3 regions of the Edwardsiella sp. EA181011 genome follow, and region 1 is predicted to be linked to each of the others. Evidence: predicted binding sites of a transcription regulator. Region 1 holds the regulator's gene; each other region holds the start of a gene.

What was found. Region 1 encodes PurR, which represses purine synthesis genes. Its sites were predicted from a motif close to CANGCAAACGTTTGCNTG; they were not measured.
Region 2: purL (phosphoribosylformylglycinamidine synthase) is a predicted target of PurR. The motif match lies at 1,507-1,524, and genes of this name have one in related genera.
Region 3: hmpA (NO-inducible flavohemoprotein) is a predicted target of PurR. The motif match lies at 3,298-3,315, and genes of this name have one in related genera.

The regions. Positions count from the first base shown of each region.
Region 1 covers NZ_CP011364.1:2,659,503-2,669,117, forward strand. Annotated here, with positions in the region: gene QY76_RS11680 (Na+/H+ antiporter family protein) at 1-43, shown strand, start outside; gene QY76_RS11685 (Grx4 family monothiol glutaredoxin) at 112-456, opposite strand; gene QY76_RS11690 (C40 family peptidase) at 908-1,762, shown strand; gene sodB (superoxide dismutase [Fe]) at 2,028-2,606, shown strand; gene QY76_RS18770 (YnhF family membrane protein) at 2,669-2,758, opposite strand; gene purR (HTH-type transcriptional repressor PurR) at 3,113-4,138, shown strand; gene QY76_RS19330 (hypothetical protein) at 4,143-4,694, shown strand; gene QY76_RS11705 (hypothetical protein) at 4,701-5,759, shown strand; gene QY76_RS11710 (ATP-binding cassette domain-containing protein) at 5,746-6,369, shown strand; gene punR (DNA-binding transcriptional activator PunR) at 6,350-7,264, opposite strand; gene punC (purine nucleoside transporter PunC) at 7,404-8,618, shown strand; gene cfa (cyclopropane fatty acyl phospholipid synthase) at 8,828-9,615, shown strand, end outside.
Region 2 covers NZ_CP011364.1:3,718,603-3,728,217, forward strand. Annotated here, with positions in the region: gene purL (phosphoribosylformylglycinamidine synthase) at 1-1,410, opposite strand, end outside; gene mltF (membrane-bound lytic murein transglycosylase MltF) at 1,691-3,115, shown strand; gene tadA (tRNA adenosine(34) deaminase TadA) at 3,132-3,644, opposite strand; gene pspE (thiosulfate sulfurtransferase PspE) at 3,841-4,179, shown strand; gene yiaY (L-threonine dehydrogenase) at 4,450-5,601, shown strand; gene yfhb (phosphatidylglycerophosphatase C) at 5,633-6,280, opposite strand; gene QY76_RS16485 (MurR/RpiR family transcriptional regulator) at 6,433-7,284, shown strand; gene QY76_RS16490 (YfhL family 4Fe-4S dicluster ferredoxin) at 7,409-7,669, shown strand; gene nlpE (envelope stress response activation lipoprotein NlpE) at 7,691-8,368, opposite strand; gene arfB (alternative ribosome rescue aminoacyl-tRNA hydrolase ArfB) at 8,465-8,881, opposite strand; gene QY76_RS16505 (YaeQ family protein) at 8,883-9,431, opposite strand.
Region 3 covers NZ_CP011364.1:1,398,494-1,408,108, reverse strand. Annotated here, with positions in the region: gene suhB (inositol-1-monophosphatase) at 1-624, shown strand, start outside; gene QY76_RS06235 (PRD domain-containing protein) at 846-1,871, shown strand; gene glyA (serine hydroxymethyltransferase) at 1,913-3,166, opposite strand; gene hmpA (NO-inducible flavohemoprotein) at 3,507-4,694, shown strand; tRNA gene QY76_RS06220 (tRNA-Asp) at 4,812-4,888, opposite strand; gene dnaQ (DNA polymerase III subunit epsilon) at 5,020-5,751, opposite strand; gene rnhA (ribonuclease HI) at 5,819-6,283, shown strand; gene QY76_RS06205 (class I SAM-dependent methyltransferase) at 6,304-7,026, opposite strand; gene gloB (hydroxyacylglutathione hydrolase) at 7,058-7,813, shown strand; gene mltD (murein transglycosylase D) at 7,883-9,265, shown strand; gene QY76_RS06190 (endonuclease/exonuclease/phosphatase family protein) at 9,330-9,615, opposite strand, start outside.

The sequences.
Region 1 (9,615 bases):
GCCGCTGCTCGGTTTCGGCTGGGCGGCGGCGATGATCCTCTAGCAAGCGGCCCCTGCCGATATGCAAAAGGCGCCCTGCGGCGCCTTTTTACATGGCCTAACGCCGCGCGATCAGGCGTTGTCCTGCGCCGCTGAGCCGTGGCGCGCCGCGGCCTCTTTGATCAGCGTCTGCAGCTCGCCGCGCTGATACATCTCCAGCACGATGTCACACCCGCCGATCAGCTCACCCTCGACCCACAGCTGCGGAAAGGTCGGCCAGTTAGCAAACTTCGGCAGCTCGGCGCGGATGTCCGGGTTCTGCAGGATATCCACGTAGGCAAAGCGCTCGCCGCAGGCAGACAGCGCCTGCACCGCCTGCGCAGAAAAGCCGCAGCTCGGCAGCTTCGGTGAGCCTTTCATATACAGCAGAATCGGGTTCTCGGCGATCTGGCGCTGAATCTTTTCGATAGTAGTCATGGTCTTTACTTCCTTAAATATCCAGTGTTATAGCGGTAACGCAGTATATTGTCATTATCGCCCGCGTCGACCGCGGCAGACAAGGGATGGGGCACGAAAGGCGCCTCCCCCGCCCGCCGCAGGACGCGCGGCGTCGGATTGCACTATTGTAGCGGCGGGCGAGGCAGGAAAAAAACACCATCTTTTGCAGGGTCTATTGCACAGCGCGCTGCCGCGGCAGCGCATCGCCTCTCCGCCAGCCGCACATTATTCGCCCATTATCCTGCTCAAGCATTTTTTAATAGGTAATCTCACTGTAAAAAAGCCCTCTCTGTCGCTAAATCAGACAATTGAAATATTTACTCACAATTAGACGCGAATACGTAAACATCAGTACTGTTATGTTCAGCATATTTTAATTAATACTGTTTCAGCGTTTTTATTTTAGTTTTTAGCCTGGAAGCGACTGATCATGCGTCTATTCGTTGCGCTCTTTGTATTGCTGTTTACCCAATGGTTTACCACCTCAGCGACTGCGTCACCGGCACACAAAGTCATCGCCGATCAGCGAAAAGCCACGGCTGGCCACAGCCAGAGCGGCGAGCGTAAAAAACGCAGGGCAGATGCCGGGGCGCAGAAGAGCCGCAGCGCGGCGTCTCATCTCCCCGCCCGGGAGAAGCGCGCGGCGCACACTCCCCACCGCACGGCGGCTGCGCCGCAGCACGCCGCCGCCGAGCACAGGGCAAAAGCGCGCCACCGCGGCGAGAAACCCCTTGCGCGGCACGCAAGCGCACAGGCGGCGTCGCACCGGGGCAAAAAAGCCTATGGCCGCCCCTCGGCCCTTAAGACGGCCCGCCACGCAGCCGGCCGCCATGAGGATAGCCAGCCGATCCACATGAGTCCGCTGCACAAGAAGCGCTATCAGCACGCCAAACAGACGGCGATGAATAAGCTGATGCGTCAGATAGGTAAACCCTACCGCTGGGGCGGCACCTCTCCCCATACCGGCTTTGACTGCAGCGGCCTTATCTATTACGCCTACCAGGATCTGCTGAACATCAAAATGCCGCGCACCGCTAACGAGATGTACCACCTGCGCGACGCCGCGCCGGTCAAGCGCGCCGAGCTGCAGCGCGGCGATCTGGTGTTCTTTCAGATCCACGGGCGCGGCGCCGCCGATCACGTCGGCGTCTATCTGGGCAACGGCAAATTTATTCAGTCTCCGCGCACCGGCGAGGAGATTCGCGTCAGCTATCTGGGCGATGACTACTGGCAGGATCACTACCTGGGCGCCCGCCGCGTCATGACCCCGAAAACCATCCGCTAACGCTCTCGCCACGGCATCTCCCCCCGCGGTGGCCCCCGACACCCGGCTTCCACGCGCCGTTTTCACCGCGTGTCTGCTACACATTTCGCCACTCAGTCAGCTAAAATACACCTGCCCCCTGTCTTTCACGGCAAAACTTGCTAGAATCACAAACCATAACAAGCGGACAACAAGATTTTTTCATTTTTGTCTAACCGCCGGCGGCGTCTTACGTGCGTTGCTTACGGATTAACCGTCTTGCCACAGAAGCATTAAGGAGAGAGCTATGTCATTTGAATTACCTGCATTACCGTACGCCATGAATGCGCTGGAACCGCATATCTCCGCCGAAACGCTGGAATACCACTACGGTAAGCACCACAACGCCTATGTGGTCAACCTGAATAATCTGATCAAAGGCACGGAGTTCGAAGGGAAATCGCTGGAAGAGATCGTGAAGAGCGCCTCCGGCGGTATCTTTAACAACGCCGCTCAGGTGTGGAACCACACCTTCTACTGGCACTGTCTCTCCCCGAACGGCGGCGGCGAGCCACGCGGCGCCCTGGCTGACGCCATCAACGCCGCCTTCGGCTCATTTGCCGCGTTCAAAGACGCGTTGACCAAGTCTGCCGTCGGCAACTTCGGCTCCGGCTGGACCTGGCTGGTGAAAAAGGCGGACGGCACCCTGGCCATCGTCAACACCGCTAACGCCGCGACCCCGCTGACCGGCGACGACAAGCCGCTGCTGACCGTGGACGTATGGGAGCACGCCTACTACATCGACTACCGTAACGCTCGCCCGGTGTACCTGGAAAACTTCTGGGCGCTGGTAAACTGGGAGTTCGTCGCCCAGAATCTGGCGTAACCGGCCGCAGAGATAAAAAAGGCGCTCACCGAGCGCCTTTTTTATTTATGCCACCCGCTGACTTAGTGCAGTGCGGCGATCAGGCTGGCCACGACGATCAGCGCCAGCGCCACCACCGTTGTTACCAGAGAATACTTCAGATCGTTTTCCATCCTGACACCTCATGTTTTACGTTCCGGATCAATTTTTACTGACTTGAAAGTTCGCACAAAACCCGTGTTAAATCATTTTTACATAAATCACATCTTAAAACACGCAGAAAATCTTATGATTACATCCTGCGCAAATCGCCAATTAGTGCTTCCCCTTTTGCCTGAGATCAGACAGAATTTGCGGTTTACTGCCGCGTGCCGACGCTATAATTCTAAACAAGAAATGGCAAACGTCACCCTATTGCGCAAACGCGCCGGCGCCGAGCCGCGCTGTCAGGCGTATTTTCCGATGCACGCAGGCAAACGATTAACAAAACGGCGACGCAGCGCGTACGCCCAGGAGTCATTTGTTTCATGGCAACGATTAAAGATGTGGCAAAGCGCGCAGGCGTATCGACCACCACGGTGTCTCACGTCATCAATAAAACCCGCTTTGTCGCCGACGAGACCAAAGCCGCCGTCTGGGAGGCCATTAAAGAACTACACTACTCCCCCAGCGCCGTTGCCCGCAGCCTGAAGGTCAACCACACCAAATCCATCGGCCTGCTGGCGACCTCCAGCGAGGCGCCGTACTTTGCCGAGGTCATCGAATCGGTAGAGAATAGCTGCTACAGCCAAGGCTATACCCTGATCCTGTGTAACTCCCACAATAATCTGGAGAAGCAGAAAGCCTACCTGGCCATGCTGGCGCAGAAACGCGTCGACGGCCTGCTGGTGATGTGCTCCGAATACCCGGAAAACCTGCTGGAGATCCTGGAGGACTACCGCCACATCCCGATGGTGGTCATGGACTGGGGAACCCGCCGCAGCGACTTTACCGACGCTATCCAGGACAACGCCTTCGAGGGAGGCTATCTGGCCGGCCGTTACCTGATCGAGCGTGGCCACCGCGACATTGGCGCCATCACCGGCCCGGTATCGCGCAACACCGGCGGCGGTCGACTGCGCGGCTTCCTCAAGGCGCTGCAGGAGGCCAATATCACGCCGCAGGAGTCATGGCTGGTCGAAGGCGACTTCGAGCCGGAGTCCGGCTATGCGGCGATGCAAAACATTCTGGCGCAGAAACAGCGTCCGACGGCGGTGTTTGTCGGCGGCGACATCATGGCGATGGGCGCCATTTGCGCAGCGGATGAGATGGGACTGCGCGTACCGCAGGATATCTCCGTCATCGGCTACGATAACGTGCGCAACGCCCGCTACTTTACCCCGGCGCTGACCACCATTCATCAGCCCAAGGAGCGCCTTGGCGCCATGGCGTTCGACATGCTGCTCGATCGCATTACCAGCAAGCGCGAGGACGCCCAAACCATCGAAGTACATCCTAAGCTGGTTGAGCGCCGCTCCGTGGCCGACGGACCGTTCATCGACTACCGCCGCTAAGCGCGTGTCTCGGCTAGTCCTGTTTCCCGCGCTGGTGCTGCTGTCCGGCGCGCTGCCGCTGGCGGCGATGGTCCCGGCAACCCTACTGCCGCTGACCGGACAGGATGCAGGACAGGCGCTGCAGCGACTGCTGCAGTGGCCCGCGCTCGGTCACAGCCTCGGTCTGTCGCTGTGGATAGCGCTGGGGGCCAGCGCCGGTGCCCTGCTGCTGGCGCTGGCGCTGGCCGGGTTCACCCTGCGGCGTCAGCGTCAGCATGCGCTGGCGCCGGCGCTGCTGTTGGCGGCCCCCCACATCGCCCTGGCCACCGGCCTGCTGATGCTGCTGGCGCCAACCGGCCTGCTGTGGCGCCTGATGGCGCCGCTGTTTGGCTGGCAGCAGCCGCCCGACCTGCCGCTTCCCAACGATCCCTACGGCCTGAGCCTCTCGCTGCTCCTGCTGTTAAAAGAGACCCCCTTTTTCTATTTGCTTACCCTGAATCTGGCCGCCCGCTGCGCGGCGCCGCGGCAGCTGCGTATCGGCGCCGCGCTGGGCTATCCCCCGGCGCAGGGCTGGTGACGTATCGTGGTTCCGCAGCTGCTGCCGGGGCTACGCCTGCCCATGTTCTGCGTCCTGGCCTTTGCCCTGTCGGCGCTGGATCTGGCGCAGTTGCTCGGTCCGCAGCGGCCGCTGCTGTTTGCGCAGCTGCTGTGGCAGTGGATTGCCGACGGTGGGCAGACGGCGCTAGCGGCCCTCGGGGCGCTGCTGCTGATGCTCTTAAACGCGCTGGCGCTGCTGCTCTGGTATGGCATAGAGCGCCTGTGGGTCGCCGTGGGCCGCCGGCCCCCGCGACGACGCGTCGCCCTCGGCGGGTCAGCGGCCTATGCCGCCTTTTGGCCCCTGGCGCTGACCGCTGCGGCCTACCTGATGCTGGTGCTGATTTCGCTGGCCCAGCGCTGGCCCTTTGCGCAACGCTGGCCGCAGCAGTGGCGCTATGACAGCTGGCTGTACAGCCTCAGTGACTGGAGCGCCCCGCTGTGGCATACCCTGTGCATCGCGCTGGCGGTCAATCTGCTGGCGCTGATCCTGGCGCTCGGCACGCTGGAGTGGTATGCCCTGAGACGGCGGGCCCCCGGTGCCTGGCTGCTGTTGCCGCTGCTGCTGCCGCAGATGGGGCTGATCTTCGGCCTGCAGTATTTCGCCGCCCGCAGCCAGCTGCTGGGCAGCTACCCGCTGGTTATCTATGGCCAGCTGTTGTTCGTCACCCCCTACTACCTGCTGACGCTGTCCGGCGCCTGGCTGCGTTTCGATACGCGTCAGATCCGGGTAGCGCTGGCGTTAGGTAAGACGCCCTGGCAGGCCTTTTACCGGATTAAGCTGCCGCAGATGCTGCCGGCGCTGCGGCTGACGGTGGCCTTTGGCATCGCGGTCAGCGTCGGCATGTATCTGCCGACGCTGGGGCTGGGCGCCGGGCGGCTGCCGACCCTGGCCACGGAAACCGTCGCCTATGCCAGCGGCATCGATCGCCGCCTGGCCGCCATCGGCGCCCTGTGGCAAACCCTGCTACCGCTGCCGGCATTTTTGCTGGCGCTGTGGCTGCCGCGGCGCGGTATACGAGGAGCAACGTCGCATGACCACCCTTAATCTCCGCCAGCTGAGCGTCGAACTGGCCGGGCGTCCCCTGCTGGCACCGTTGACGCTGACGGTCGCGCCGGGGGAGATCGTCACGCTGATGGGCCCCAGCGGCTGCGGCAAATCCACCCTGCTGGCCGGGATCGGCGGCCATCTGCAGCCGCCGCTGGTCGCCCGCGGCGAAGTCTGGCTGGATCGGCGCAGCCTGAGCCGCGTGCCGCCCTGGCGGCGCGGGATCGGGCTGCTGTTTCAGGATGATGTTCTGTTCCCACACCTGACTGTAGCGCAGAATCTGCGTTTTGCCCTGCCGCCGGGGGTATCGGATGAGGCGGTGACGCGCGCGCTGCAGCAGGCGGAGCTGGCCGGACGGGGCGCCAGCTATCCCGCCGCCCTCTCAGGGGGGCAGCGCGCGCGCATCAGCGTACTGCGCACGCTGCTGGCCGCGCCCTCGGCCCTGCTGCTCGATGAGCCCTTCTCCCGCCTGGACGCCCCGCTGCGCCGCCGTTTTCGCCGCTGGGTCTACGGGCAGATCGCCGAACGCGCCATTCCCGCGATCCTAGTCACCCACGATCGCGCCGACGTTCCGCCCGACGGACGGATCGTCACGCTGGCTGCGGCATAAGCCACTCCTGATTCATGGTACGGGTATCGCCCAGATACTCCAGCAGCCACTCAAGGGCCGGCGAACGGCTGTGATCCTGCCAGGTCACACAGCAGGCGCTGTCGGGAAACGACTGGCACAGGCGCAGCGCATGCAGGCGCCCGGCGGCAATTAGCGGCTCGGCGGCGTGGGCCGGCATCAGGCCGACGCACAGCCCGGCCTCCAGACAGTCGATGGCGCACGGCCAGTCCGGCGCCACCAAGCGCCGCTGGTTATCGAGCAGCCAGGTATCCCGCTTGGGCAACGTCCGTGAGGTATCCTCGATGCTCAGCGCCGGAAAAGGGCGCAGGCGGTCGTCGTCCACCTCGCCGTCAAACGCGGCCAGCGGGTGGTCGGGGCTGACCACGCAGCGCCAGCGCAGAAAGCCCATATCGCGGAAGGCGTAGCGCCCGCCGGCGGGTACCGCCCGCGTCGCGCCGATCGCCACCTCAACCCGCCCGTTGATCAGCGCGTCCCACACGCCGTTGAACACCTCGCTGTGGATCATCAGCTCCATATCGGGGAAGTGACGGTAAAAGTCCACTACTAGCTGCTGGCAACGCTGCGGACGGACGATGCGATCCACCGCGACATGGAACTGACCGCGCCAGCCGTTGGCGACCTGCTGACACTGGCGCCGAGTGGCATTCATTTTTTTGATAATACTGCGGGCCTCATCGACAAAAAACGCCCCGGCCTCGGTCAACTCAACGTCACGGTGACGTCGTTCAAACAGCGGTACCGCCAGCCAGTTCTCCAGCTGACGTACGGTATAGCTAACGGCAGAGGGCACCCTATGCAGCTCCTGCGCCGCCGCGCTGAAGCTCCCGGTGCGGGCAACCGCATCCACCACCTCCAGCGAATATTCTGACCACATGTTCAGCCCCTCGATATTATGCTTTCAAAAATTTTCATCCATCATGCCAAATAATAGCGTTTCACAACGCTGACGTCAGCCCATAAACTCTCACCCGTCACATTCTCCGCCTGCAACATATTCATAACGAGTCAAAATAATGAGAAGTAAATCAGGTTTTATGATCTATCTGGCTGGCCTCAGTATGCTGGGGTACCTGGCCACCGATATGTATCTGCCCGCCTTTGGCGCCATGCGCCACGACCTGGGCGCCTCCGCTGGCGCCATCAGCGCCAGCCTGAGCATCTTTCTGGCCGGCTTTGCCTTTGCGCAGCTGCTGTGGGGACCGCTCTCCGATCGCATCGGACGCAAACCGGTTCTGCTGTTAGGGCTGGGCATGTTCGCCCTGGCCTGCCTGGGGATGCTGTGGGTCGGCAATACCACCCAGCTGCTGATCCTGCGCTTCGTGCAGGCCGTCGGGGTCTGCTCCGCGGCGGTCACCTGGCAGGCTTTGGTTATCGATCGCTACAGCAAAGGGGTCGCCAACCGCGTCTTCGCCACGGTCATGCCGCTGGTCGCCCTGTCGCCGGCGCTGGCGCCGCTGCTCGGCGCCTGGCTGCTCAACCACTTTGAATGGCAGGCTATCTTCGCCGTGCTGTTCGCCATCACTCTGCTGCTGATGATCCCGACCCTGTGTCTGCAGGAGCACCGGGCGGCGGCTAACCGTCAGGCGCCGCGCATCGGTTTCCTGCGCCTGATGCGCTCTAATGTCTTCAGCGGCAACGTGCTGATCTACGCCGCCTGCTCCGCCGGCTTCTTCGCCTGGCTGACCGGCTCGCCGTTTATTCTGGGCGAGATGGGCTATAGCCCGAACGATATCGGCCTGAGCTATGTACCGCAGACCATCGCCTTCCTGCTGGGCGGATACGGCTGCCGGGCGCTGCTGAGCCGCATCGGCGGTACCCTGCTGCTGCCGTGGCTGCTGGTGATCTACTCGCTGAGCATGCTGGCGATGCTGGTGATGGCCCTCAGCTACCAGCCCGGCCTGCTAACGCTGCTGGTCCCGTTCTGCGTCATGGCGATGATGAACGGCGCTATCTATCCTATCGTGGTGGCCAGCGCCCTGACGCCCTTCCCAAACAACAGCGGCAAAGCGGCGGCGCTGCAGAACACGCTGCAGCTGGGCGTCTGCTTCCTGGCCAGCCTGCTGGTGTCGGCGCTGATCCACATGCCGCTGCTGGCGACCTCCGCCATCATGGCCGGCACCATTCCGCTGGTTGCGCTGGGGTATTGGCTTAAAAGTGACAGCGTCACAACTATGCTGGAAAAACGCCGCGAACAGCAGCGCGGTCAGCACGCCCTCTCCCGCCGCTGATTTCCACGCCGACGCGCTGGGTCTCCCGGCGCGTCTGGCAATGTCTCCTCCCCGCCTTGAGCCTCTTTTCCCTCCGGCCTATACTGAACAGAATGTGACCAGCCTTGCGTTTTACGCAGCAGGCCGTGGACAGCAACAGCCCTCCGCTCGCTGAAAAGCCGGCGACGCCATCAGGCTGACCGTCCATCCGATTTGGCGAGGGAGCAACGATGAGCGCATCATGTGTAGAAGAGATCAGCGAACAGAATGACACCTGGCAACGCATCGCCAGCGAGATGCTGGGCCGGGCCGGGATCACACTCAACGGTGAGCGGCCCTATGATATCCAGGTTATCCATCCGCATTTTTACCGCCGTGTACTGCAGCAGGGGTCGCTGGGGCTCGGCGAAAGCTATATGGATGGCTGGTGGCAATGCGAACGACTAGATATCTTCTTTCATAAGGTATTGCGCGCCGGCTTGGAGCGTCAGCTACCGTACCATTGGCGCGACACCCTGCGCGTCGCCGGCGCCCGCCTGACCAACCTGCAGTCTCGCCGCCGCGCCTGGACGGTGGGGCGCGAACACTACGATCTGGGCAACGACCTCTTCAGCCAGATGCTTGATCCCGAGATGCAGTACTCCTGCGCCTATTGGAAGCAGGCCGAGAGCCTGGAGCAGGCACAGCGGGATAAGCTGCGTTTGATCTGTGAGAAACTTCAGCTGCGTCCCGGCATGGCCCTGCTGGACATCGGCTGTGGCTGGGGGGGGCTGGCCGCCTACGCCGCCCGCCACTACGGGGTGCGGGTCGATGGGGTGACCATCTCGGCCGAACAGCAGAAGCTGGCCGCCGCACGCTGCCACGGGTTGGATGTACGCATCCTGTTGCAGGACTACCGCGATCTGAACGCGCGCTACGATCGCATCGTCTCCGTCGGCATGTTCGAACACGTCGGACCAAAGAACTATGCCACCTATTTCGCCGTCGCACGGCGCAATCTCAAGGATGACGGGCTGTT
Region 2 (9,615 bases), 1.1 Mb from region 1:
CACCGATGCGAAGTCGAGATCGGCATCGGACTGACCGGAGGTCATCGACGAGGCGGCACCGCCCCCCAGGCCGATATTCATCGCCGGACCGCCCAGCACGATCAGGCAGTCGCCGGCGGCGATATCCCCCTTCTGCACGTGCTCGGCGCGGATATTGCCGAGGCCGCCCGCCAGCATGATCGGTTTGTGGTAGCCGCGCAGCTCCGTGCCGTTATGGCTGTCGACCCGCTCCTCATAGGTGCGGAAATAGCCCAGCAGCGCCGGGCGCCCAAACTCGTTGTTAAACGCCGCGCCGCCCAGCGGTCCGTCGGTCATAATATTCAGCGCGCTGACGATGCGCGCCGGACGGCCGAAGTCCTGCTCCCAGGGCTGTTCGAACCCCGGGATGCGCAGGTTGGAGACGGAGAAGCCGACCAGCGCCGCCTTCGGCTTGGCGCCGCGCCCCGTCGCCCCTTCGTCGCGGATCTCCCCGCCGGAGCCGGTCGCGGCCCCCGGCCAGGGCGAGATCGCCGTCGGGTGGTTGTGGGTCTCCACCTTCATCAGGATGTGCGCCGGCTCCTGATGGAAGTCATAGCAGCCGCTGTCGGCGTCGGCAAAGAAGCGGCCCACCGCGGAGCCTTCCATGACCGCCGCGTTGTCCTTATAGGCGGACAGGACATGCTCCGGCGTCTGCCGGTAGGTGTTTTTAATCATCTGGAACAGCGATTTCTCCTGCGGCTGCCCGTCGATAACCCAGTCGGCGTTGAAGATCTTGTGGCGGCAGTGCTCCGAGTTGGCCTGGGCGAACATATACAGCTCGACGTCGCTCGGGTTACGCGCCAGACGGGTAAAGGCGTTGAGCAGGTAGTCCATCTCATCCTGCGCCAGCGCCAGCCCCAAGCGCTGGTTGGCCTCCTCCAACGCAGTCCGCCCCCCGCCAAGGATATCCACAGACTGCACCGGCTGCGGCGTATGCTGCATAAACAGCTGCTCGGCCTGCGCCAGCTCAGTGAAGACCTGCTCCATCATGCGATCGTGCAGCAGATCGCACAGCGTCTGCCACTGCGCCTGATCCAGCGCCCCAGCCTCAATGTAGTAGGCCAGACCGCGCTCCAGCCGGCGGATCTGCGCCAGCCCGCAGTGGCGAGCGATATCCGTCGCCTTAGATGACCAGGGAGAGATCGTGCCCGGGCGCGGCGTGACCAGCAGCAGCCGTCCTGACTGCGGGCGGGCAGCCTGCGACGGTCCGTAGGTCAGCAGCTGGCGCAGCGTATCGTGCGCCGCCGGATCCAGCGGCGCGCTGACGTCGGCAAAGTGAATGTACTCGGCGTAAATCGCGTCGACGGGCAGGGACGCGTCGCGGCAGGCAGACAGCAGCTGGTTAACACGAAAGGCCGATAAAGCGGGGGTGCCGCGCAGAATTTCCATGATGATTTGATTCTCTCGTCTGCGAGGAAGCTGTTTACAGCCGCCTCAATGGGCGAAACAGGGGGAAACCGGGCGCCATTATAGTGAATCTCCCGCGCCGACGAAACCGTTTGCGTAGCCTTTCTTGTAAAGAGCGCGATCGGCTCATTTATTGCCCAATAATGCGGTTAAAGTTGCACACTGGCGTTTTGTTAAGCAAAATGCGCCTGCCTGATTGGCTTTACCTTTATTCCACTTTTAACACCAGCAACCGCATCCCGCTAGACCGTCATGGGATAACTATTTGAAACGTATAAAATATAATTATTACCTTATCGGTATTGTCTCCGCGCTTTTGGCGCTGGCGCTGTGGCCCAATATTCCGTGGCGCAGCGGTAATGAAAACCAGCTACAGCAGATCCTCGACCGGGGAGAGCTGCGCGTAAGCACCATCGTTTCGCCGCTCACCTATCAGCGTGAGGGCAATGCGATCTCCGGCCTGGACTATGAACTGGCCAAACGCTTCGCCGACTATCTGGGCGTGAAGCTGCGCGTCACCGTGCGCCCCACGCTGCCGGGTCTGTTTGACGATCTGGATGGACAGGATGCCGATATGGTCGCCGCCGGACTGCTGTACAGCAGCGCGCGGCTGCATCGCTATCGCACCGGGCCGACCTATTACTCCGTCTCCCAGCAGCTGGTCTACCGCCAGGGCAAGGTGCGCCCGCGTAACCTGGGCGATCTCAGCGGTCCCCTGATGGTACAGTCCGGGTCGGCCCATATCACCACCCTGGAGCACTACCGCCAGCAAAAGTACCCTGACCTGCAGTGGCAGAGCAGCGACAGCCTGTCGGCAACCGAGCTGCTTAAGCAGGTCGCCGAGGGCAAGCTGGACTATACGGTGGCGGATTCGATGGCGATCTCCCTGTTTCAGCGGATCCACCCGCAGGTGGCGGTCGCCTTCGATATCAGCGATGAAGAGCCGGTCATGTGGTATCTCAACCGCAGCGAGGATGACAGCCTGTACGCGGCGATGCTGGACTTCTTCAGCCAGAGCGCTGAAGACGGCACCCTGGCGCGCCTAGAGGAGAAATATATCGGCCACGTCGGCAGCTTCGACTACGTCGATACACGTACGTTCCTCTCCGCTATCGATAGCGTGCTGCCGTCACTGCAGGACTTTTTTACCCAGCATGCGCGCAAAATGGACTGGCGGCTGCTGGCCGCGATCTCGTATCAGGAGTCACACTGGAATCCCCAGGCCACGTCGCCGACCGGCGTACGCGGGCTGATGATGCTGACCCGCGCCACCGCCGAGGGGCTGGGGGTGAAAGATCGCCTCGATCCGGAGGAGAGCATCGCCGGCGGTTCGCTGTACCTGGAGCGGCTGATGGAGAGGCTGCCGGAGAGCATTCCGCAGGATGAGCGGATTTGGTTCGCTCTGGCCGCCTATAATATGGGCTACGGACACATGCTGGACGTCCGCCAGCTGACCCAAAAACAGGGGGCCAATCCCGACAGCTGGGCCGATGTCAAACAGCGTCTTCCGCTGCTGAGCCAAAAGAAATACTACCAGCGGCTGACCTATGGCTACGCGCGTGGGCACGAGGCCTATCAGTACGTCGAAAACATTCGCCGCTATACCGTCAGCCTGCGCGGCTACCTGCAGGAGAAGGAGAAGCGAGAGGCGGCAGAGGCGACCCAGCTAGCGCTGCTCGGGCCGCGCTGAGCTGAGCCGGCCACCCTTACTCCGCGCCGGCGCCGTGGGCGCCGCGCCGGGCGTCGCGCTCGGCCCTTTTCTGCGCCCGCCGCTGGCGGAAGAAATCGCTCAGCTGCGCCGCGCACGCGTCGGCCAACACGCCGCCGCACACCGCGATCCGGTGATTCATCCCCGGGTGCCCCAGCACATCCAGCAGCGATCCCGCCGCGCCGGTCTTGAGATCCTGCGCGCCGTACACCAGCCGCCGGATGCGGCTGTGCACCATCGCCCCGGCGCACATCACGCAGGGCTCCAGGGTCACGTACAGTGTCGCCTCCAGCAGACGATAATTCTGCATGACGGCCCCCCCCTGCTGCAGCGCCATGATCTCGGCGTGCGCGGTCGGATCGTGGCGGGTAATAGGCCGGTTCCACCCCTCGCCAATCACCCGATCGTTCAAGACCAGAACCGCGCCGACCGGCACCTCGCCCTGTGCCCGGGCCTTTTCCGCCAGCTGCAGGGCATGGCGCATCCAGTAACTGTCATCGCGTTGCGTCACACGTTTCCCCTCTCTGTTTCCGGCGCGCATTATACACAGCCCCTGCGCGCCCGCCGCGCCTAATTAGCGCTATCGCCCAATTTCTCCGCGCGGAAGCGGACAGCCGCTGCGGCGCAGGCGTATGATACGCCGGCACCTGCCCGCCGTATCGATGGGGCAAAAGGGCATAGCCTAATCATTCTCAGGAGATATCTGGATGTTTGCACAAATTCGGCGCATGAAACAGGGCCTGCTGATGGCCGGCCTGCTGGCGACATCCGCCCCGCTGTGGGCGGCAGAGTACTGGATCGACGTCCGTGTACCGGAGCAATACCAGCAGGAGCACGTCAAGGGCGCCCACAATATTCCGCTCAAAAACCTGGCGCAGCGCATCGGCGCGCTGACCCAGGACAAGAATGATACCCTGCATCTGTATTGCAACAGCGGGCGCCAGTCAGGCCAGGCGGAAGCGCTGCTGCAGCAGATGGGCTACCGCCACGCCGTCAATGCGGGCGGGCTGGAACAGGTCGCCAAGCACCAGCAAATGGTAAAATAATAACACCCTGCGCGGGGGCGGTCCGCTGTCACGCCGCCGCCGCGCTGCCGCATCGGTGAATGCCGACTTATTATCCACTCAGTAAAAAACCGCTTTAAACGAGTATAAAATAGCAACGATATCGGCTAATTATGGCAATTTAATACAAAAAAACCTTAACTGTTAGCTTTCTAAACATTTAATTTTCATCATTTCGTGCGCGGGATCGCTGTAATAATTCATTGGCAGGCTATCTTGGTTGTTAATTTACTAACATAAAAGGAGTTGTCGATGACGACCTCAACGTTTTTCATTCCCAGTGTAAATATGATCGGTCGCGGTTGCCTGAACGAGGCGGCGGCGACGATGAAAGAGTACGGCTACCACCAGGCGCTGATCGTCACCGACAGCGTGCTCAGTCGTCTGGGCGTCGTCGGCGACGTACAGGCGCTGCTGGCCAAGGTAGGCATTCAGAGCGCGGTGTATGACGGCACGCATCCCAACCCGACCACCGATAACGTCGCCGCAGGGCTGACGCTGCTGCGCGAGCACGGCTGCGACTGCGTGATTTCGCTGGGCGGCGGCTCGCCCCACGACTGCGCCAAAGGCATCGCACTGGTGGCGACCAACGGCGGGGATATCCGTGACTATGAAGGGGTCGATCGCTCACAGCACCCGCAGCTGCCGCTGATCGCCATCAACACCACCGCCGGTACTGCCTCTGAAATGACGCGCTTTTGTATCATCACCGATGTACAGCGTCACATTAAGATGGCCATCGTCGACAAGCATGTCACCCCGATCCTTTCCGTCAACGATCCGCAGCTCATGCGCGGTATGCCGAAGGGGCTGACCGCCGCCACCGGAATGGATGCCCTGACCCACGCCGTAGAGGCCTATGTCTCTACCGCCGCGACCCCGATCACCGACGCCTGCGCGCTGAAGGCCATCACGATGATCAGCGCCCATCTGCGCGACGCCGTCCGCGACGGCGACGATATGGCGGCGCGCGAAGCCATGGCCTATGCCCAGTTTCTGGCGGGGATGGCCTTTAACAATGCCTCTCTGGGGTATGTCCATGCGATGGCACACCAGCTGGGCGGCTTCTACGATCTGCCGCACGGCGTCTGCAATGCGATACTGCTGCCCCACGTACAGAGCTTCAACGCCCGCGCCTGCGCGGGGCGTCTGAAGGATATCGCGGCGGCGATGGGCGTCGCGGTTCAGGATATGGACGACGCACAGGGCGCCGAAGCCTGCATCGCCGCCATCCGCGGCCTGGCCCACGACGTGGCGATCCCGGCGGGTCTGCGCGAGCTGAAGGTGCGTGAAGAGGATCTGGACACCCTGGCCAACAACGCCCTGAAGGACGCCTGCGGTCTAACCAACCCGATCCAGGCCAGTCATGCGGAGATCGTGGCGATCTTCCGCGCCGCGCTGTGATCCCCGGCCCCGCCGACGGCGGGGCATCCGATTAAGGCAGGCGCCGCAGCGCGCCCTCCTTATCGACCCGATAGCGAAAGCGACAGTAACTCAGCACTACATCATCCTGGCGACTATCGCTGTAGCCGCTGTACAGCTGCAGCGGACGCCCGAGACAGCGCTCTAGCTGGCGCACCTTTTCCCGCCCCAAACAGCGGCGCGTCAGCGTCCAGCCGCCGAAGCGACGGCGCATCCGGGTGCCTATCAGCCTCACGCGCAGCAGAATGCCGCTGTCGCGATACACCTGCTCCACCAGCTGCTCGGGCGAACCGGTCAGCAGCCAGACCTGCGTCATCGGGCACGCCAGATAGTCATCCAGACGCGCCCGCACCAGGGGAAAGGGCTGAACCCGGCGGCGAAACTGCGCCACGAACCGCGTCTCCAGCCCCCGCAGGCGCCCTTCCGAGCGACCAGCGGTCATACTCCACAGCAGCAGACTGACCGGACGCCGCGCCGCCCGCCCGGCGAATAGCAGCCCCAGCCCCACCGGCGGCAGGCACAGCAGCACCAGCGGCCAGTTCAGCGGCAGACGCCACAGCATGAAACGCAGAAAGCAGCCAAACAGATCCTGGCGGTGCAGCGTACCGTCCAGGTCAAAAAAGACCTGCCTGCGTACAGAATGTTCCCGCTGATGTATCACGACCGCCTCCCGTTACCCGCGTCGGGTCTATGTCGCTCGCGCTGACAAATTATGACGATGACGTCATGATATGGAGTTTATGCAGCAAGCGAGGTTTCGCCTCATGGGGCTGACTATGGCAAACTATCCCCTCGCATGCAAAGGGGACATTTATGAGCAGCTTGGTGAGAATAAAACAGCTTTATCATTCGCTGGCACAAAACGAGCGTAAGCTGGCCGATTTTATCCTCTCCTCGCCGGAGCAGCTGGGCAAGCTAAGCTCTCAGGAGCTGGCCAATACGCTCGGTATCAGCCAGTCCAGCGTGGTTAAGTTCGCCCAAAAGCTGGGTTTCCGCGGCTTTCCCGCGCTAAAGCAGGATATCTCGGCCCATCTGCTGCGCCATCAGGCGCCGGCTAACGAGGCCGCGCTCCATCACGGTATTCTACGCCACGATCCGCTCAAGGTGGTCGGCGAAAAGCTGATGGCGGAAAAGATCGCGGCGCTGCAGTCCACCCTGACCATCAACCATGAGGAGCAGCTGCAGCAGGCGCTGCGCATGCTGCTCAGCGCCCGGCGCATTGTTATTACCGGCCTCGGCGCCTCCGGCCTAGTGGCCAAGGACTTCGCCAATAAGCTGATGCAGATTGGCCTGGCGGCCTACGCCGAATCGGATGCCCATGTGCAGATAGTCTGTGCCCAGGCCATGCAGCCGCAGGATCTCCTGATGGCCATCTCTTACAGCGGCGAACGCAAAGAGGTCAATATGGCCGCCGCAACGGCCCGCCGCCGCGGCGCCCAGGTGCTGGCCCTGACCGGCTTCTCCCCCAATCCCCTACAGGATCTGGCGTCGCTGACGCTGTATACCGTCATCGATGCCCACGCCGATCAGACCACCGCCATCTCCTCACGTATTGCGCAAAGCACCCTGACGGATCTGCTGTATATGGGGATCGTCCAGCAGAACGCGGAGCACGCCTGCCTGCATATTCGCAACAGCTGCGCGCTAGTCAAGACGCTGGAGTAACCGGCGCAGAAAGGTTTTTCAATGTGCGGGGGAGTGTGCAAAAATACGCGCATACGCGATCGCGCAGAGGAAGTTAATCACGCTATCTGCATGATATTTAAATTATATTTCTTAAGTGACTAGAATGGCGTTACTGATTACCAAGAAGTGCATCAACTGCGACATGTGCGAACCGGAGTGCCCCAATCAGGCGATCTCGATGGGGGAGCAGATTTACCAGATCGATCCGGCGCGCTGCACCGAATGCGTCGGTCACTACGACGAGCCGACCTGTATCAAGGTCTGCCCGATCGATAACACCATCATCCGCGATCCGGCGCACGCCGAAAGCGAAGAGCAGCTGTGGGACAAGTTTGTGCGACTGTACCACAGCGACGTCCTGTAAGCGGGCCGCCGCCCGCGTCGCTCAGCGGCAGTGGCCGCGGGCGTCGAAACGGGCCTCGCCGTCTGGCACCAGCGTTTTCGCCACCTGCCCCTCCTCCATGGAGGGCAGCACCGCAAAGTGCCCCTTCATCTCCACGTAAACCGCCTGTCCCGGCGCCGGACGGGCGTTAATATAGGCCTGCTCGAGCTCGACGGTGCTGCTCACCGGATACACGTTGTCCGTCGCGCAGTCGTGAAACGTGGCGGCATCCGCCATATAGCGGTACATCCCTTTCACGCTCATCGCCGTCACCGGCAGCGGCGAGGTGGCCGCCTTCAGCGTGTAATTGAACGGCGAGTCGATCTCATTGCCGCTGGTGTCCAGCAGGCGCATGTCATTCCCGACCGGACGGAAGTAACGCTTCTCGCCGTCGCTGCCGATCAGCACCAGGCGATCGGCGGTGCGCTGCCAGCGCCCGTATTCGGCGAAGCTCTGATCGCCGTCGCGACTAGCGCGGTAGATCGATTTCAGGACAAAGCTGCCGTCCTTGTCCAAGAACAGCGACATCTCCATGCCGCCGCAGTCGGCGCACGGCAGCGTACCTTGAAAACTCTGCGCCATCGGCACCAGAGGCTGTTCAGCGTACTGCGTACGCGCATGACACCCAAACAGGGTGATCACCCCCGCCGCCAACAACAGCGAAATAGCCAGTTTTTTCACAGTTTCTCTCCTACTGTGCAAACGAATGCAATATCAAGCGGGCGACCTGCATGTCCCCCAGCGCCACCGACCCTGCGGCAGCGCGAAAAAAGCGCTCTAACCCGGAATGACCTTGCCGCGCAGCGACTTCAGCGATCCACGCCGTGTTTTATCGTCGGTACGCCGACGACGCGCGCCGCGGCTGGGCGCCGTGGCCCGGCGCGGCTTAGCCACCTCTGAGGCCTGACGGATCAGCGCCGCCAGGCAGGCCAGCGCATCGTCGCGGTTCTGTGCCTGGGTACGGAATGACTGGGACTTGATCACCACCACGCCGTCATCCGTAATCAAATGGTGCTGCATGGCCAACAGCCGCTGCTGGTAAACCGGCGGCAGGCTGGAGGCGCGAATATCGAAGCGCAGGTGAATGGCGCTGGACACTTTATTGACGTTCTGCCCACCGTTTCCCTGCGCGCGAATGGCGCTCAGCGAGATCTCCCGTTCGGGGATCGCCAGGCGGGCGTTGATATACAGCATCTCAGACGCTACCCTGCTGCCAGACATCCAGCGCGATCTCGATGCTGTGCGCGGTATCGGAAACCCACAGCTGCCCCTCCTGGCGCGTCACCTGTAAATCCATAGTTCTGGTCGCCAGCGCCGCCAGCCGGCTCAGGGCCTCATCATCGATAAAATAGATGCTCAGCGAGCGCAGCGTCGCCAGCCGCGCCTGATTCTGCTGCCACCAGACCCGTGCGGCCCGCTCACTATAGGCATACAGCACCACCTGGCGCGATAACGAGCAGGCTTTTTTAAGACGTTTCTCATCCGGCAGGCCCAGCTCAATCCACAGATCCACGCCGTTGTAGTCGTTATGCAGCCACAGCTCTGGTTCGTCGTCTGCGCAAAGTCCCTTGGTAAACGTCAGCCGCTCATCCGCATGACAGCACCAGGCCAGCAGGCGCAGCATCATGCGCTGCTCCGTCTCGGAGGGGTGCTGCGCCAGCGTCAGCGCGGCATCCTGATAGTGGTGCCGATCCATGTCGGCAATATTGACGTTGGCCTTATAAATGGTTGCCTTCAGTGCCATGCGTTTCCCCATTTCGAATCTTTACGCCATTTTACCCGTTTTTACCGCCCGGCACGAATCCATGCCGGGGGAAAAGCACACTTTTTATCGTCGGGCGCCGTTGCGCCCCGCTGCCGCCGGAGCAACCCTGTGATATAGTCAAAATGGAGATTTATCCGCAGGTAAGCCCAGCTCACCCGCAGGA
Region 3 (9,615 bases), 1.3 Mb from region 1:
AAGCACACTATTATCAGCGAAGAGTGCGGTGAGCTGCTGGGTGAAGATCACGAGATCCAATGGGTAATCGATCCGCTGGATGGCACCACCAACTTCGTCAAGCGTCTGCCGCACTTTGCGGTGTCCATCGCCGTACGCATCAAGGGCCGCACCGAAGTCGCCGTCGTCTATGATCCGATGCGCAACGAGCTGTATACCGCCACCCGTGGTCAGGGCGCGCAGCTCAACGGCTACCGCCTGCGCACCGGCGTCGCCAAAGATCTGGATGGCACCATCCTGGCCACCGGCTTCCCGTTCAAGATGAAACATCACGCCGCCACCTACATCAAGATGGTCGATAAGCTGTTTACCCAGTGCGCCGACTTCCGCCGCACCGGCTCTGCCGCGCTGGATCTGGCCTACGTCGCCGCCGGCCGCGTGGACGGTTTCTTTGAAATCGGCCTGAAGCCGTGGGACTTCGCCGCCGGTGAGCTGCTGGTGCGCGAAGCGGGCGGTCTGGTTACCGACTTTATCGGTGGCCATGGCTACCTGGCCAGCGGTAACGTCGTCGCCGGTAACCCCCGCGTCGTCAAGTCGCTGCTGGGCGCCCTACGCGACGAGCTGAGCGATGCGCTGAAGCGCTAATCGCCCGCCCGAATGGGCACCAAATTCGTCTTTTTCAACGCCCTGCCGGAGCCCCCGCGCAGGGCGTTTTGCTTTTTTGCGCTCGCCGCCGCACGGAAACCCCGCGTGGACGCCCCACCGAGGTCATCGGGCTTTGCTATGCTTAGACGATGCCCCAGCGTCCGCCTCGCGGGGCGTACCCTATGCCGGTTTCGTCGCTCTTCGCCCGGGGGGAAACACACATGCAGAACGATGTCCCGCTGCCGCCGCCGCACTCCCGCGCTGAGCGACACTGTAATCTGGCGCTGCGGCTGCTGCTGCCGACGACGCCGCTGACGATGGCGCGCCTGTGTAAGCTGCAGCAGCAAACACCCTATGAGGCCGAGCGAGATCTGAGTCACCTGGTCAGCGACATCATGCGCTATCACGCCCTGTATATCAGCTTCCACCCGCGCCATGGCTATCGCCTGCACGGCCCGGCCTATGAGTGGCGGCTGTGCCTGCTGCACTGGCTACAGCGTACGCTGCGCTACTTCCCGGCCAACGTGGAGCTCCTGCTATCTCCTGCCCTGCACCCAGCCTTTTCTCGACAGACGCTCTACGAACGCCTGCAGCAACGCGCCCCGATCCTGGAATCCCCAACTATCCCGGCATCCGCGGCCTTTACGCCGCGCCAGCTGATCGGCTGCATGATGCTATACGCCGCCGCACAGGGCCACGGCGGTCGATCGGATTCACTGATGCCCTGCTGGCTGCTGCCCTACCGCCGCCGCTGGCTGGAGCAGAAAGAGGAGTATGCCGTTGCCGAGGCGCTATGCCGCATCTACATCGGCGACGCGCCGGCGGACGTTCTGGAACAGGAACGGCTATTCGCGACGCTGCTGTTAACCCTGCTCAAGAATCATAGCCACAGCCCGCGGGACAATGCGCAGGACCGAGCCCTCATGCACGAGATTGAGCGCTGCGTCGACTGCGTCGAGCGCGACAGCGATGTGCGACTCTCCCAGCGCGAAAGGCTGTGCGCCCGCCTGTTCGCCCACCTCGGCGCCGCCGTTGAGCGCGCGCTGTTCGACATCCGTATCGGCACACCGCTGGCGGCGGAGCTGGCGTCTCACCATCCCGCATTACTGGCGCTCACCCGCCGAGCCATCGCCGGGCTGGAGCGACACTACCGTATCCGCTTCTCCCCCGAGGAACTGAGCCTGATCGCCGTCAGTATCGGCGCCTGGCTGATGCAGGCCGGCCGACTACAGGAGCCACCGGCGTAAAAAAGCCCGCACGCGGCGGGCTCGGCAGGGCTGGTAGTCGGTCAGGCATAGACCGGCAGGCGTTCACAGAGAGCCAGCACCTTCTGTTTAGTGCAGGCGATCGTGGCCTCATCATGGATGTTGTCCAGTACGTCGCACATCCATCCCGCCAGCTCGCGGGACTCCGCCTCGTTAAAGCCACGGCGCGTGATGGCCGGGGTGCCGACGCGGATGCCGGAGGTCACGAACGGGCTCTGCGGATCGTTGGGCACGCTGTTTTTATTCACCGTAATATTGGCGCGCCCCAGCGCGGCGTCGGCCTCTTTGCCGGTGATCTGCTTGTCGACCAGATCCAGCAGGAACAGATGGTTTTCCGTGCCGCCGGACACCACCTTATAGCCGCGCTGCAGGAAGACGTCGACCATCGCCTTGGCATTCTTAGCCACCTGCTGCTGGTAACGGGTAAACTCGGGCTCCATCGCCTCTTTCAGCGCGACCGCCTTGGCGGCGATCACGTGCATCAGCGGCCCGCCCTGCGCCCCCGGGAACACGGCAGAGTTCAGCTTTTTATACAGCGCCTCATCCAACCCCTTGGCCAGGATCAGGCCGCCGCGCGGACCGGCTAGGGTCTTATGGGTGGTGGTGGTCACGACGTGAGCATGGGGAACCGGATTGGGGTAAACCCCGGCGGTGACCAGACCCGCCACGTGCGCCATATCCACAAACAGGTAGGCGCCGATGCTATCGGCGATCTCGCGCATACGCGCCCAGTCCACGACGCCGGAATAGGCCGAGAAACCGCCGATGATCATCTTCGGACGGTGCTGCTGCGCCTGCGCCGCCAGATCGTCATAGTCGATACGGCCATGCGCGTCGATGCCGTAAGGCACCACGTTATACAGCTTACCGGAAAAGTTAACCGGAGAGCCATGCGTCAGATGGCCGCCGTGCGCCAGGTTCATGCCCAGTACCGTATCGCCCGGCTGCAGCAGCGCGGTATAAACGGCGAAATTGGCCTGAGAGCCAGAGTGGGGCTGCACGTTAGCGTAGTCGGCGCCAAACAGCGCCTTGGCGCGATCGATCGCCAGCTGCTCGACCTGATCCACATACTGGCAGCCGCCGTAGTAGCGCTTGCCCGGATAGCCTTCGGCATATTTATTGGTCAGCTGGGAGCCCTGCGCCTGCATAACCCGCGGGCTGGTGTAGTTTTCCGAGGCAATCAGCTCAATATGCTGCTCCTGACGCGTCACTTCCTGCTGCATTGCCTGCCACAGCTCGGCATCGTAATCGGCAATGTTCATCTCACGCTTTAACATCCGCTTCTCCTGACTCAGCTAACCGGTTTTGAGTAAATCTGGCCCTCACAGCCAATACATCTCCACCCCAACGGGCAATCGTCACAGTGTAATATGTTTTTAGCTTGTTACAAACACCTTGCCCCATCTTTTGCGCAATCGTTTGGCACTCCGTGGCGCAAGGCCTCGGCCAGATAGACACCTTGTTGCATTTTTGTGCGCGCAGCGATAGGCGTGCATAAAAAAACACCATTACCGTAACGCCAATGAGGCCCATCGGCAATTATTGATTTACAGCGTCGCCTAAAAGCATTAAGTTGCATTTAAAATGCAACTTAATTGGCAACGCCCAGGAGCGCCCATGCTGGACACACAAACCATCGCTATCATCAAATCCACCCTGCCGCTGCTGCAGCAGTATGGCCCGGGACTGACCGCCCATTTCTACCAACGCATGTTTCACCATCATCCAGAGCTGAAGTCTCTCTTCAATATGAGCCACCAGCGCAGCGGCGATCAGCGCGAGGCGCTGTTTAACGCCATCTGCGCCTATACCGCCCACATTGATACCCCCGCCGCGCTGGCCGGCGCGGTGGAGCGTATCGCTCACCGGCACGTCAGCGTCGGTATTCAGCCGCAGCAGTACGCCATCGTTGGCCATCATCTGCTCAAAACGCTGGAGGAGCTGTTCAACCCCGGCAGCGATGTGCTAAACGCCTGGGGAAAGGCCTACGACGCGCTGGCGCAGCTGTTTATTGCGCGGGAGGCCCGGCTGTATCAGGGACACGTCGGACAGCCCGGCGGCTGGGCGCATCAGCGAGCGTTTACGATCGCCGAAAAACGGGCGGAGAGCGACCTGATCACCAGCTTTACGCTGGTGCCACAGGATGGCGCGCCGATCGCCAGCTTCCTCCCGGGGCAGTATCTGGGCGTATATGTGCGCCATCCCAGCCTCCCGCGCCAGGCGATCCGTCAGTATTCACTGACCCATGCCCCCAACGGTCAGCATTACCGTATCGCCGTCAAACGGGAGCCTCAGGGCGCCGTCTCCCGCTACCTGCACGACGTCGCCGGCGCGGGCGATACGCTGCACCTCTCAGCTCCCTGCGGCGGGTTTACCTTAGAAACGACACCAGAGACGCCGCTGGCGCTAATCTCGGCAGGCGTCGGTGTGACCCCGCTGCTCAGCATGCTGGATACCCTGAGCCGCCGTGGACAGCGCGCCCCGCTGTACTGGCTGCACGCCGCCGACAGCGACCCCGTACGCGCCTTTGGCGAGGAGAGCGAGCGCCTGCTGGCCACGGTTCCCCTGCATCACGCGCATCTGTGGCTACGCCGCGGCGAACCCGCGCAGCCGGTCCACGCCCGCTGGCATCGCGGTACGATGGATCTCGGCGCCGTGGGCGATGGGCTGCGCGATCCGCGCATGCAGTTCTATTTCTGTGGACCGATTGGCTTTATGCAGCACGTGGCGCGGCAGCTGCTGGCGCAGGGCGTCGATGCGGAACGGCTGCACTATGAGTGCTTCGGCCCACACAAAATTCTGTGATCCCGCCGGCCCGGCCATCCTCGCGCCGGAAACGCCGGCGCTGCCGCCCGCGGCGACTGAGCGATGAGGGATAAAACGAAAAACCCCGGTTCATTTCTGAACCGGGGCTTGGAATGTTGGCGGAACGGACGGGACTCGAACCCGCGACCCCCTGCGTGACAGGCAGGTATTCTAACCAACTGAACTACCGCTCCGCGTTGTTCCCGCTGGGGGAACGAGGCGCATATTACGGTCAGCGCCCGGCGGCGTCAACCCTTTTTCACCGCAAAACCATCATTCGCACATATTTTATACTTTGCGATGATTTTCCAGCAAATTTTCTCGTTTAGCTACGCCACAGACAGCTGCCGCCCTTTTTCTGGACCAGATCCAGGCGCTGTTCATGGGCCGCCAGCTCCGCCTCGCTGGCGTACACGATCCGTAGCCCTTTAGCGCCGCGTACCACCCGGCGAATTTCCGACGCCTGCGACTGAGAGGCGCCGTCGCCGTCGCTGGAAAACGCCAGCGATGTCTGGCCACCGGTCATGATAAGGTAAACGTCGGCCAGGATCTGGGCATCCAGCAGCGCCCCGTGCAGCGTACGTTTGCTGTTGTCTATCTCATAGCGGTTGCACAGCGCATCCAGGCTGTTCCTTTTGCCCGGAAACAGGCGACGCGCCATCACCAGGCTATCGGTGATAGTGCAGAATGTCTCCGTCTTCGGCAGATCGCGCCCCAGCTTGGCAAACTCATAGTCCATAAAGCCGATATCGAACGGCGCGTTATGGATCACCAGCTCCGCGCCGCGGATAAACGCCAGAAACTCGTCGGCAACCTCGGCAAAGCTGGGCTTATCCAGCAAAAAGTCATCGCTGATGCCGTGCACCGTAAACGCCTCGGGATCCACCAGGCGATCCGGCTTCAGGTAAACGTGAAAATTACGGCCGGTCAGGCGACGATTAACCACTTCAACGGCGCCGATTTCAATGATGCGATGCCCCTCATAGTGGGCACCCACCTGGTTCATACCGGTGGTTTCCGTATCGAGGACGATTTGGCGGGCGATAGGGGTAGTCATTTTACTGTGCTCATCGTGTCACTTTATGTCAGACTCACGGTTTTGATCAGGGAGTAGTCTACCAGAGATGTTAAAGCAGGTTGAGATTTTCACCGATGGCTCCTGCCTGGGTAACCCGGGTCCGGGTGGCTATGGCGCCATTCTACGCTACCGTCAGCATGAAAAGGCGCTCAGCGCCGGCTATCGGCTAACCACCAACAACCGCATGGAGCTGATGGCGGCCATCGTCGCCCTGGAGACGCTGACCAGCGCCTGTCAGGTCACACTGTTCAGCGATAGCCAGTATGTCCGTCAGGGCATCACCCAGTGGATCCACGGCTGGAAACGACGCGGCTGGAAAACGGCGGATAAAAAACCGGTGAAAAACGTCGATCTGTGGCAGCGGCTGGATCAGGCCATCGGCCCGCATCAGGTGGAGTGGATATGGGTCAAAGGCCACGCCGGCCACCCGGAGAACGAACGCTGCGATGAGCTGGCACGCAGCGCCGCCGGGGCACCGACCCGGGAGGACAGCGGCTACAATCCCGAGTAGCCGCGTCACCGGCGGTGCCACTAAGCCGGTCGCCGCAGGATCTTCGCCGCGCCGCCAAGCGCGCGGCGGATCTCGTGATGCGCCCGTAGGACGCGCTGCGGCGTCAAGGTCAACGGAACGGTGCGCTTCCGCGCCACAATCAGCATCAGACACCCCATCGCCGGAAAGTGGCGACTCAGCAGAGAAACACAGGGCTGATGCCAGGGCAGCACCTGAAAACGTGACGCCGCCAGCACCTCGTAGTTCAGCAGATTCAGCCAGTCGATGAGGCGTCCCATACTGAACATACGGCTGTTATAGGGCACCCGGCGGCACAATCCGGGCACCAGCTTCCCCATCCCCAGCAGGCTCAGCGGACTAAAGGCGCTGATGATAAGCCAACCGTCATCTACCAGTACCCGATCGACCTCGCGCAGCACCCGGTGCGGATCGCGGGAGTAGCCCAAGGTGTGGGCCAGCAGGCAAGCATCCACCGACTTCGCGGCGAACGGCAGATGCGTGAGATCGGCAATCACCTGTAAATGCTCTCCCTCCGGCGCCACACTCACCTGATGTGATATGGTACAGCGGTCCGTTGCCAGATCGGTGCTCAGCGCCCCCAGCTTCAGCAAATGGTAGCCAAACAGCTTGGGCCACCACGGCGTTAAACGCAGCTCCAGCGCGGCCCGGTAGTGCATTCCCCACGGGATTTGCCGCCAGGTAAAAGGCGCGTTCAGCGTACGCTTGCTCAGTGCCGGTTTCATCGTCACCTCTGACTTTGGAGTAGATAACATCATGGATCTTATCGGTCTTCCTGTCCTACAGGATAACTACATCTGGCTGCTAATCAATCCGCAGCATCAATGTCTGATCGTCGATCCCGGCGTCGCCGCGCCGGTTTTACACTATTTGACAGAGAATAGGATAACCCCTAAAGCCATCCTGCTGACGCATCATCATAATGACCACGTTGGCGGCGTTGCAGAGCTCGTCCAAGCCTACCCTGAAATGCCGGTTTACGGCCCGGCAGAAACGCAGGGGCTGGGGTGTACCCAGATCGTGGCCGACGGCGATACGTTCTCCCTGCTAGAGTGCCAGATTTCGGTCATGGCCCTGCCGGGACATACGCTGGGCCATGTGGCCTACTACAGCGCCCCTTACCTGTTTTGCGGCGATACGCTATTTTCCGCCGGCTGCGGCCGCCTGTTTGAGGGCAGTGCGCAGCAAATGTTTGACTCGCTACAGCGCATTATGCAACTTCCTGATAACACGCTGGTGTGCTGCGCTCACGAATATACCGAGTCAAATCTGCAATTTGCACGGCATGTCTTACCCCAAAACAGGGCAATAGAAACATATCAGCAACACGTAGCGACGTTGCGGGCAAAACAGCAACCTACGGTGCCTTCAACGCTACGGATTGAGAGGGAAATAAATCCATTCTTACGCTGTTATGATGATGATTTGCAAAGGAATGTAGGTTTTCCTACGCAACCTAATGAGATTTGGCGAGTTTTTGCCTGTCTACGCGACATGAAAGACAGCTTTTAAAGCTTTTTCTTGTGTTGTGCGGCCAAGCAACGTATTATTGCTCGTCTTTTAATCACCAGTGACACACACATGAAGGCTAAAGCGATTATCTTCGCCTCCGTGTTGTTGGCTGGCTGTCATGGGGCCTCCCAATCACAGCCGGAGCAATATGCACAGAGTTTGTCTTCTGTCAGTCGAAGTGAAGCAGGACAGCCCTCGGACGCACGAGCGACCTCCGCGCGATGGTTAAGCGACAGCAATACCCTCGCGCAGGATGACTTATGGGGCTTCATTAGTGACGACATGAAGATAAAGGTTCCGGACAATGCCCGGATCCGCGAGCAACGAAACAAGTATTTACGCAATAAGAGCTATCTCCACGATGTAACATTACGGGCAGAGCCGTACATGTACTGGATTGTCGAGCAGATTAAGAAACGTAATATGCCGATGGAACTGGTACTGCTACCCATAGTGGAGAGCGCTTTTAATCCGCATGCAACATCATCGGCCAACGCCGCAGGGCTATGGCAGATCGTGCCTCAAACGGGTCGTAACTACGGATTGAAACAGAACCAGTGGTATGACGGACGCCGGGATATCGCCGCCTCGACAACGGCTGCGCTGGATATGATGCAGCGCATGAACAAGATGTTCGACGGTGACTGGCTGCTGACTCTGGCTGCATTCAACAGCGGCGAAGGGCGTGTCATGCAGGCGATCAAGGCCAACAAGCGCAAAGGGCGTCCGACCGACTATTGGTCTCTCTCCCTACCGCGTGAGACGGCGCTGTACGTGCCGAAGGTGCTGGCGCTGAGCGATATCATTAAGCATAACCAGCGCTACGGTATCAAGCTGCCTAAGTCGAGCCAGGAGCGGGCGCTAGCGCGCGTTGACGTCGGTCAGCAGATGCAGCTCAGTCAGGCTGCCGAGATGGCCGGGATGTCGCTGACTAAGCTGAAGTCGTTCAACCCAGGCTATAAGCGCAACGTTACCGCGCCGAGCGGTCACGGTCCGCGCTATATCATGGTGCCTCAGGCTCACGTTGATCGGCTGAAGGATTCGTTGGCAGAACGTGAAATTGCCGCGATCCAGCCGGATACCGAGCTGGCGAACAATCGCAGCGCGTCAACCTACCGGGTGCGCAGCGGCGATACGGTGTCTGGCATCGCCCGTCGCCTAAACATGACGCAGAAAACGCTGCTGAGCATGAATAATATGGGCAGCCGCAGTACCCTGAAGGCCGGGCAGACGCTGAAGGTCGCCACGGACGCGAAAGGCACTGCGCTGGCGGACAATACCATCACCTATAAGGTGCGGAAAGGGGACTCACTCTCCAGTATTGCACGCCGCCACGGCGTCGACATCGATGATGTCATGCGCTGGAACAGCAAAGTGAACAACCCGGGTCAGATCCAGCCGGGCGATCTGCTCACCCTGTACGTGAGGGATAAGCAGGACGGCAACAGCTGACGCCACTAACGGCAATAAAAAAGCGCCTTTTCGGCGCTTTTTTATTGCACGGTATGGAGGTCCATCACTCGGGACGAAACTCAACCAGCAGCGGATTATGATCTGAGGCCTGAGTCACCAGTACCGATGCCTCCACAACGCCTAAACCACGATAAAAAACAAAGTCTAAAGGACGCCCAAAGGCCGTACGGCGATGATCGTTCGTGAAGTGGACCTCACGTAGCTCCATACCGCTGGCAAAGCGCCTCAGGGCATTCAGACGGCGATTACTCCAGGCATTGAAATCCCCCGCCATGATCACCGGCCCCTTATGCAGGGCAATCTGCTCCCCTATCGGATCCAGCTGCTTG